Regions from separate parts of the Actinomadura sp. NAK00032 genome, predicted to be linked through region 2. Evidence: riboswitches for the same ligand, from Rfam matches in the RefSeq annotation. Region 2 holds a riboswitch; each other region holds the start of a gene.
The links. Region 2 has a riboswitch for cyclic di-AMP ahead of HUT06_RS14810 (CHAP domain-containing protein). Riboswitches for the same ligand answer to the same signal wherever they lie in the genome.
Positions count from the first base shown of each region.

Region 1: another riboswitch for cyclic di-AMP. It lies ahead of HUT06_RS09060 (NlpC/P60 family protein); the one in region 2 lies ahead of HUT06_RS14810 (CHAP domain-containing protein).
Region 3: another riboswitch for cyclic di-AMP. It lies ahead of HUT06_RS40260 (NlpC/P60 family protein); the one in region 2 lies ahead of HUT06_RS14810 (CHAP domain-containing protein).

Region 1 is NZ_CP054932.1:1,941,292-1,944,556, forward strand. It holds gene HUT06_RS09060 (NlpC/P60 family protein) at 222-1,247, opposite strand; cyclic di-AMP (ydaO/yuaA leader) riboswitch at 1,255-1,398, opposite strand; gene typA (translational GTPase TypA) at 1,591-3,265, shown strand, end outside.
Region 2 is NZ_CP054932.1:3,152,258-3,155,522, forward strand. It holds gene HUT06_RS14805 (hypothetical protein) at 1-529, opposite strand, end outside; gene HUT06_RS14810 (CHAP domain-containing protein) at 569-1,414, opposite strand; cyclic di-AMP (ydaO/yuaA leader) riboswitch at 1,423-1,565, opposite strand; cyclic di-AMP (ydaO/yuaA leader) riboswitch at 1,711-1,910, opposite strand; gene HUT06_RS14815 (C40 family peptidase) at 2,417-3,265, opposite strand, start outside.
Region 3 is NZ_CP054932.1:8,744,529-8,747,793, reverse strand. It holds gene HUT06_RS40265 (LuxR C-terminal-related transcriptional regulator) at 162-392, shown strand; gene HUT06_RS40260 (NlpC/P60 family protein) at 742-1,722, opposite strand; cyclic di-AMP (ydaO/yuaA leader) riboswitch at 1,726-1,932, opposite strand; gene HUT06_RS40255 (amino-acid N-acetyltransferase) at 2,197-2,733, shown strand; gene HUT06_RS40250 (RDD family protein) at 2,730-3,265, shown strand, end outside.

The DNA.
Region 1 (3,265 bases), 1.2 Mb from region 2:
ATCGCGTGCGAAGCCAGGTTCAAGCGAAGCGAGAACCTGATCGCGAAGCGAGCCGCAAGGCGAGCCGGAGCGATGCAGCGATCGCCGTTTTGCCCGTGGAAGGAAGGCGCGCCAGCGCCGACCGCCGAGGGCAAAACAATAAACCCGCCGGGGGCTTCCTACCGCGCCGCAGGAAGCCCCCGACGACTGAGGGGGCCGCGTCGCGCGGCCCGGGAGGGGGGTCAGGAGATGCGGTTGGCGCCGGCGTAGTCGGAGCGGTCCGACAGCTTGGAGATCTTCACCACATCGCCGGTCTGCGGGGCGTGCAGGTACTTGCCGCCGCTGAGGTAGATGCCCATGTGGTGGAGGTTGCCGCCGAAGTAGACCAGGTCGCCGGAGCGCAGCTGGGTCCGGGGGACCTTGGTGCCGAGCTGGTAGAGGTCGCCGGTGTAGTGCGGCAGGCCGGGCTTGCCCACCTGGGCGTAGGCCCAGACGACGAGGCCGGAGCAGTCGAAGCTGCTCGGTCCGGCGGCGGCCCACACGTAGGGGGAGCCGAGCTTGCCGTAGGCCTTGCGGGCCATCTTGGCGGGCAGGTCGGAGCCCTTGATGGTCGCGGTGAGGCCGGTGCGGGGGTCGCTGGCGCGCGTGGTGGACAGCTTGTCGAGGCGCTTCATCACCTCGGTGACCTTGGCCTTCGCCTCGGAGCGCGCCTTCTTGGCGTCCTCCCAGGCCTTCTTGACCTGGGCGGTCTTGGCCTTCGCGTCGCGCTCGGCGGCCTCGGCCCGGTCGATCTGCTTCTGCAGGGCCTGGACGGCGTGCGCCTGGTTCTGGACGAGGTAGGCGCTGTCTGACAGCCCGTCGGGGGAGCCGTTCGCGCCGAACAGCGCGTCGGGGGAGCCGGCGATGTAGTTGGCGGCGGCCATCCGGCCGAGGCGCTCGCGGGCGGGCGCGGCCTGGGCCCGCAGGGTCTGCGCGGTCTTGGCGGCGGCCTGCTCGGCCTTCTGCGCGGCCTTCAGGTCGACGCGGGTCTTGTTGTACTTCTCGGTGAGGATCTCGGCCTCTTCGTTCAGCGCGTTGAGGCTCTTGCGCAGGCCCTTCTCCGTCGTCGGAGTGGGGCTCGGGTTCGCCGCGGCGGCGAGGCCGAGCGGTGCGGCGTGCGCGGCGACGGGCGCGGCGACGGGCGCGGTGGCGCCGAGGCCGGCCAGGAGCAGGGCTGCCGCGGTGGCGGTGGGCGCGACGCGCCGCCGCCGGTGGGGGTCCGGTGCCAAGCCGGTGCTCTCCTCTCCACGCACGCCTACCGGGTTAGCTGACGGGTTCGGGCCAGGAGTCGCCCTACGGCGCGTGTCGCGCGCCGATTCACCCCGGGGGTGTTGGGTCCCCGGTTCTCCCGCCGGGCGGGAGATTCGGCGTTCCGGTCGCAGCCCCGGGGGGTGGGACTCCGGACGACCGGATCTCGGGAAGATTACAAAGGATCGGCAAAGTTGGCCAATCGGGCGGGCGCGCGGCCCGGGGCGGCCCGCTCGGGAATGCGGGAGGGGTCGCGGAGCGTAGAATGGAGTGCTGCCGTGTTTCTGCGGCGACTCTCCTGAAACCTCACGCAAGGTAACCCGCATGCCCATCTCCACGCGCGACGACCTCCGGAACGTCGCGATCGTCGCCCACGTCGACCACGGAAAGACGACGCTGGTCGACGCCATGCTCTGGCAGTCCGGGGCCTTCCGCGAGAACCAGGACGTCGACGACCGGGTCATGGACTCCAACGACCTGGAGCGCGAGAAGGGCATCACGATTCTCGCGAAGAACACCGCGGTCAAGCACAACGGGCTGACGATCAACATCATCGACACCCCGGGCCACGCCGACTTCGGCGGCGAGGTCGAGCGCGGGCTGTCCATGGTGGACGGCGTCGTCCTGCTGGTGGACGCCAGCGAGGGCCCCCTCCCGCAGACCCGGTTCGTGCTGCGCAAGGCGCTGGCCGCGCGGCTCCCGGTCATCCTGGTGGTGAACAAGACCGACCGTCCCGACGCCCGCATCGACGAGGTCGTGGACGAGACCTACGAACTGTTCATGGACCTCGACGCCGACGAGGACCAGATCGACTTCCCGATCGTGTACGCGTCGGGCCGGGCGGGGCGGGCCTCGCTCGACAAGCCCGCCGACGGCGCCATGCCCGACAGCGCCGACCTGGAGCCGCTGTTCAAGGTCATCACCGAGACGATCCCGGCGCCGTCCTACGACCCGGACGCCCCGCTGCAGGCGCACGTGACGAACCTGGACGCCTCCAGCTACCTCGGCCGGATCGCGCTGTGCCGGATGTACGCCGGGACGATCAAGAAGGGCCAGCCGGTCGCCTGGTGCCGGCACGACGGCAGCATCGAGCGGGTGAAGATCACCGAGCTGCTGATGACGGACGCGCTCACCCGCAAGCCCGCCGACGAGGCCGGGCCGGGCGACATCATCGCGATCGCCGGCATCCCGGAGATCATGATCGGCGACACCATCGCCGACCCGGACGACCCGCGCCCGCTGCCGCTGATCACCGTGGACGAGCCGGCGATCTCGATGACGATCGGCACCAACACCGGGCCGATGGCGGGCCGCGAGAAGGGCACCAAGGTCACCGCGCGGATGGTCAAGGACCGGATCGACCGCGAGCTGGTCGGCAACGTGTCGATCAAGGTGCTGCCGACCGAGCGGCCGGACGCGTGGGAGGTGCAGGGCCGCGGCGAGCTGGCCCTCGCGATCCTCGTCGAGAACATGCGCCGCGAGGGCTACGAGCTGACCGTCGGCAAGCCGCAGGTCGTCACCCGCGACATCGACGGCAAGCGGCACGAGCCGGTCGAGCGGCTCACCGTCGACATCCCCGAGGAGCACCTCGGCGCGGTCACGCAGCTGATGGCGGTCCGCAAGGGCCGCATGGAGCAGATGACCAACCACGGCACCGGCTGGGTCCGGATGGAGTTCCTCGTCCCGGCCCGCGGCCTGATCGGGTTCCGCACCGAGTTCATGACCGAGACGCGCGGCACCGGCATGGCGCACCACGTCTTCGAGGACTACGAGCCCTGGTTCGGCGAGCTGCGCACCCGCCCGTCGGGGTCGCTGGTCGCCGACCGCGCCGGCGCCGCCACCGCGTACGCGATCACGAACCTGCAGGAGCGCGGCACGTTCTTCGTCGGGCCGACCACCGAGGTGTACGAGGGCATGATCGTCGGGGAGAACTCCCGCGCCGACGACATGGACGTCAACATCACCAAGGAGAAGAAGCTCACGAACATGCGGTCGTCCA
Region 2 (3,265 bases):
AGGTGCCGGAGCCCGGGGCCATCGCGAGGTAGCGGGTGCGGGCGACGTGGCCCTTGTCGAAGCCCCGCAGCCGGTAGCGCACCTCCACGCGGAGGACGGCGCCGTCCTCGGCCGCGGCCTGGACGTTGACGGCGCGCTCCTCCCAGCCTTCGAGGGGCAGCCGGCGGAGGTTGTCGTACATGCGGGACTGGGCGTCCTGGAACGTCCTGGGCGCCTCCCCGACGGTGGCGAGGAAGGCGAAGCGGTCGCCGGTCCGCACGGCCCGGGCGCGGTTGGCGAGGACGGTCCCGGCGGCGTCGAGGCTGAAGGGCCCGGCCGCGCGCGACCCGCCGCCGCGGGCCGCGCGGGCCGCCGGTGCCGCGCCGGCGCCGGCCCGCGCGCCGAGGAGGGCGCCGCCGCCCGCGAGCAGCGCGGCGGTCCCGCCCGCGCCGAGGACCAGGGCCCTGCGCCGCGTGACGGGACCGCCGCGCCGCGAGGCGTCCCGCTCGGGGGCGTCCCGCTCCGGGTCGTGGTCCCGAGCGTCCTCCATGCGCGCGATCCTATGCAGCCCGCGCCGCCGGGGAGGCCGTCACGACTTGTAGTCGGGGTATCCGTAGCCGACGATGTCACTGGCCGAGCGCACCTTGACCTGGACGGCGTTGCCGGTGTTGCCCTCGACGGTCTGGACGGTGCCCTCGCCGGCCTTCTTGATCACCATGCCGACGTGCCGGATGTCGGTGACCTTCTTGCCGCCGTCCCAGGCGAAGAAGACGATCGCGCCCGGCCTGGGCTCGGTGCCCCAGCGGCCGTGCTCCTGGAACCAGCGGGCGTGGGCGACCGTCCAGGCGTCGCTGCCGATCTGGTCGGTGAAGCCGATCTGCTCGCCGACCCAGGAGACGAACATGTCGCACCAGTTCGCGTCGCTGTAGCCGCCGAGGGAGCCGCCGTCGCGGGCGAGGGTCTGCTGCGCGCGGGACGTGCTCATGTACCACTGCTGGAACTTGGTCTCGCCGCCGCCGTCCTCCTTGACGCCGACCTGGGACCGGGCGAGTTCGATGGCCTGCGCGGCGGTGGGACGCGAGGCCGAGGCCCGCTTCCCGGCGGCGGCCGGCTCCGGCTCGGCCTTCGCGCTCTTGCCGGGGGACGGCGCGGACGGCTTCGGCGTCGTGGCCGCCTTGCTCCGCCCGCGCTTGGAGGCGTCCTTGGACGAGTTTCCGGACGAGCCCTTGTCCGCCTTCTTGGCGACGGCGGCGTCGGCCGCCGTGGTCGCCGCGGGGGCGGAGCCGAACGGCAGGACGGACGCCTGGGCGGTCACCGCGGCGGTGCCGAGTACGGCGGCGCCGACGAGGACGCCGCCGGTCGTCCGCCACGGGAGGGAAAGAGGGCTCGCCTTGCGGTGCTTGCCCGGGATCTTCTTGCGATGTGCGCCTGGCACGGGGGGTCTCCTCGACTTCCATGCCGCCTACCGGGTTAGCTGACGGGTTCGGGCGTGGAAGCCGCCCTACGGCCGCCCTTGGGCAGGCCGATTCACCCCGATGTGAAGGGACTGGATGGGTCCCCGGCTCCGCGTCCGGCGCGCTGGCGCGGCCGCGGACTCGGCGGTGGCGTGCCCGTTGCGGGCACGCCGGTTCGGATGGGGAGCGCTCGGCGGGCGGGGCCCGCGGAGCGCAGGGGGTCCGGGCGTGGCCGCATGATGGGCGGCCACGCCCAGGCAACGCTGCGGAATCTCTCCTTCGCTCTTCCAGACGCCTACCGGGTTAGCTGACGGGTTCGGGCGAGGAAGCTGGCCCTACGGCGGGCTCCACCGGAACGGGGCCGGGAGAGACGCACCGATTCACCCCGGGTGCCGGAATGCCCGTCCGGGAGGACTCCCGGACTCCGGCGATGTGGTTCCCCGGTTCCGCGCTGCGCGGATTCGGCGCTGCCGCTGCGCTCCTGGGGGCGAGATGGGGCCCGGCGCGGGACCTGTCTCCCGCGTGCGAACGAGCGGCGCCTGATGTTGTGCACGGACGTCGGGCCCGTTGCCGGGGGACGTCCGGGGAGGCTGGCCCCGAGGGACCGCCGTGGCCGCGCTCTCAGCGCCATGCCGCTGCGGGCGTGCGCACGGTGGGCCGGGCCGGCCGCGGTCCGCGTGCGGACCGCTGCGGCACCCCGCGGGTGCCGCGGGGACGGCGCGTGGGCCGTGCCGTCCCGAGGGGGGAGCGGCGCGTGGCTCGCGCCGCCGTCGCGCGGCTGACTGACGCGCCGCGCGGGGCCGCGGCGCCTGGTGGGCGTCGCGTGGCCACGGCGCCTGGAGGGCGCCGATGGGTGAGGACAAGGTACCAAAGCCCCAAGAGAAGGCAAACCCCCCCAAAATTAACAACGGACCAGGTCAAGCCTGGTCCGTTGTCGGGGGGAGCCGTTCCGCGGCCCCTCGGCGGGGGCGCGGAGGGACGCCTCAGGGGCGTCCGGCGCCGTAGTAGTTGTTCAGGTAGTAGCCCGAGGTGATGCTGACGATCTCAACGTTCTTGCCGGTGCGCGGGGCGTGGATCATCTTGCCGTTGCCCACGTACATGCCGACGTGGCCGAGGCTGCTGAAGAAGACCAGGTCGCCCGGCTGCAGGTTGCTCTTGGCCACCCGCTTGGTGGCGGCGTACTGGGAGTTGGTGGTGCGGGTGATGCCGACGCCCGCCGCGGCCCACGCCTTCATGGTCAGGCCGGAGCAGTCGTAGGAGCCCGGGCCCTCGGCGCCGTACTGGTACGGCTTGCCGAGCTGGGCGTAGGCGAAGTCCAGCGCCGCGCGCGGGGCGCCGCTCGCCGGGCCGTTGTAGGTGCCGCCGGTCGCCCCGCCGCCGGAGGACGACGAACCGCCGGAGGACGACGAACCGCCGCCGAGCCGCCGGACCAGCGCCTTCTGCTTCTCGACCTTCTTGTCGAGCTCGGCCCTCTTCTTCTTGATCTCCGCCTGCTTCTGCTTCATCTCGTCGTAGGCGGCCTTGGCCTGCGACTGCTCGCGGCGCAGGCGCTGCGCGGTGGCGAGGAACTGGGTGAGCTGGGAGCTGCGCTCGTGCGACAGGTGGGAGAAGACGGCCGCCTGGTCGAGGATCGACTGCGGGTCCTTGCTGCCCACGAAGCCCGTCACGTCCGTGGAGTCGCCGTTCTTGTAGGCGGCGGCCGCCATCTGGGCGATCTTGGAGCGCTGCTGCTCGAAGGTGGCCTGCTCCTCCTTGCTCGCCTTGTTCGCCGTTTCGTACTTCTTCTTCGCGACCTTGAGCTTCTCGCGGTTCTGGTTGTACTTCTCGACTTC
Region 3 (3,265 bases), 5.6 Mb from region 2:
ACCTCCGGCCAAGCTCGTGAGACAGCAAAGGAACCCGATGATCTAAGTCCGGAGGCTCCGGACCCGGCAACCCAACGCGCGTACAGATCGAGGCCCAACCCGTGCCTGTGCAGCGGACGGCTGCATCCCCGCGGTCATCACCACGGACGAGGGAGGACGGAGTGGAAACAGCCACACTCGCACGTCGTGGCACCGACGATTTCGGGCTGAGCGAGGAGGAGATCCGGTTGCTCGCCCAGATCGCGAGCGGTGTCACCGCCGATGTGGCGGCACGCAAGCTGGAGCTGAGCGCACGGACCTTGCGGCGCCGGTTGCGGACGATCTGCGACCGGCTGGAGGTCAACACCCCTATCGAGGCCGTGGTGTGGGCGGCCCGGAGGCAGCTCATCTAGCCGGCTTCACCCCCCGACGCTCGCCAGGGGACGGGCGAGCGTCACAGAGATCCAGGCGGCGAACGAACGAATTCCGTCCGACCCCGCAGCGGCGGCGCCGGCGCCCTGGCAGGTAGGTCCCTGCAGGTGGCGTCGCCGCGGACGGCGTTCAACCCCGCTCCGCCCATGGATCCCCCACCCATGCGCACCTCCGCGCGGCAGGCACCCGCGCACACGCAGGCATGCGCGCACTCACGCGGGCATGCGCACGCTGACGCTCTCGCGTGCTGTCCGATCGGGCCGGGAGTGTCGGCCGGGTCAATTGGCAGGGTCAGTTGGCAGGGGCAGTCGGCGGGCTCAGTCAGCGGGGTCAGGCGACTCGGACGCCGCCCGCGAAGGGCCGTCCGCCCATGGAGGCGATCCTCACGACGTCGCCGGTGTGCGGCGCGTGGATCATCTTGCCGCCGCCGATGTACATCCCCATGTGGTGCAGGTCGGAGTAGAAGAACACGAGGTCGCCCGGCTGGAGCTGGTTGCGCGACACGTGGGTGCCGGCGTTCCACTGGCTGCCGGTGTAGTGCGGCAGGTTGATGCCCACCTGCTTGTACGCCCACATCGTCAGGCCGGAGCAGTCGAAGGTGCTCGGCCCGGAGGCGCCCCAGACGTACGGGCGGCCGAGCTTGCCCATCGCGTACCGCAGGGCCTGCGCGGCCTTGCCGGTGCCGATGACGGGGAGCTTCGCGAGCTGGGACGGGTCGCGCTTGACGATCGTGCCGCGGACCTTCTCGTAGGCGTCGGTGACCTTCTTGCGCTGCGCGTCGAGCTGGGTCCGCAGTTGCTTGACCTGCTTGGCGCGCGATTCGGCGGACTTGCGGGCGCGCTGGGCGGCCTGCATCGCCTGCATGAGCCCGAGCACCTTGGTGCTGTCGCGCTTGGCGAAGTAGTTGAGGGTGGCGGCCTGGTCGAGGACGGCCTGCGGGTCCTGGGAGGCGACGAACGAGACCGTCGGGTCGGAGCCGCCCTGCATGTAGCTGGTCGCGGCGAGGGTGCCGACCTTCTGCCGGATCGCCTGGAGCGACTTCTCCTGCCGCTCGGCGTTCTCGGTGGCGACCTCGGCGGCGCGCTTGGACTGCGCGAGCTTCACCTTCAGGCCGTTGTACTGCTCGGTGAGCTGCTCCAGCTGGTCGGCGAGCTTGAAGGCCTGGGAGCGGAGCTCTTTGGTGGACGGCTCGGGATCGGCGTGTGCGACGGCCACGGTGCTGGACGCCGCCGTCAGTGCGATGAGCGCGCCGGCCACGGTGACCGCGCGGCCGCGGAAGCGGCGAAGGGAAGCAGACCGCGAGTGCTGCACGAGTTCTCCTCTCCTCAACCGCCTACCGGGTTAGCTGACGGGTTGGGGCCGGAGCAGCCCGTCCGCGAGCGTGCGCGGGCCAGGCCGCGGTGCTGCGGATTCACCCCTGACGGCCGCCGCCTCGGGGAAATCCCCGGAAACGCTCCGAAAGTGGGTCCCCGGCTCCCCGGGGCGCTGGTCTGCGGCCCGTGGACTCGGCGGTTCGGCCTCCGTTCTGCGGGTGGCCGATGTCAGCGATGGACACTAACGGAATGCGGATTGGATGCCAACAAGAACTTGCAAAGTCGCAGGTCAGGCGGGCGGGGCGCGCTGGCGCCGCCTGGTCTCCGCCGCCTCTCGCCACTGTGTTCCAGGTCACTTTTCGTGGAGGTGAGCGGCGTATCTAGTTGCTTTTATCTAGTCATCCTTCAGGGGTGCTCACCGCGCGTATGTGGACGCCGACGTTCGGCTAGGTCCGGTGTTCGATAATCTCGCCTGTTTGTGGAGGTTGTGATCCGGCGTGCCCGTACCGCCGACGTTCAAGAGATCCGCAGGCTGGTCGATCTGTACGCCGGGTCGGGGCGACGCCTGCTCAAGAAGTCGACGGTCAAGCTGTACGAGGACGTTCAGGAGTTCTGGGTCGCCGAGGACGTCCAGGACGGGACGCCTGGGCCCGTCGTGGCCTGCGGAGCCCTGCACGTCATGTGGGAGGACCTCGCCGAGGTCCGCTCGGTGGCGGTGGCCAAGGGGTACGGCGGACGCGGCATCGGTCACCGCATCGTCGCCCGGCTGCTGGAGACGGCGCGTGAGCTCGGCGTGCGAAGGGTGTTCTGCCTTACCTTCGAGGTGGACTTCTTCGCGCGCCACGGCTTCGAGCAGATCCTTGGGACACCGGTGTCGCCAGAGGTGTACGAGGAGCTTCTCCGCTCTTACGACGAAGGCGTGGCAGAGTTCTTGGACCTCGACCGGGTCAAGCCGAATACGTTGGGCAACACCCGGATGTTGCTTCGCCTGGAGGACTGCCCCAAATGAGCGATTCCCCCCGCCGCGGACGGCGTTACCAACCGCCGCAGGGCCAGGGTTCCTACGGTCCCCCGCCCCCGTACCAAGGTTCCCAGTGGCAGCAGCAGCCACAGCACCAGCAGCAACCGCAGCAGCAGTGGCAGCAGCCCCAGCAGGACTGGGGGCGCTCCTACGAGCCGTCCTACGACCAGTACGGCGACTCCCACGACGCCTATGGCGGTTCCCAGGGCAGCGAGATGGCACTGGCCCCCATTCACCGCCGGGCCGGTGCGCGGGTCATCGACAACGCGCTCGTCGCCGTCTTCGGGTTCGCGCTGATCCTGCCCGTGACGGTCGCCGCGTTCGGCCTGGGCGGTGAAGGCGGCAACGACAAGGAGGAGGGCGGCATCTGGAACTGGCCCATCATCTTCACCCTGTTCTTCGTCATGTCGGTGCTGCCGTTCCTCTACGAGGCCGTCCAGCTGTCCATGTGGGGGCGGACGCTGGGCAAGCGGGTCATGGGCCTGGGCATCGTGCAGGCCCGCCCGGCGGGCGAGCCGAT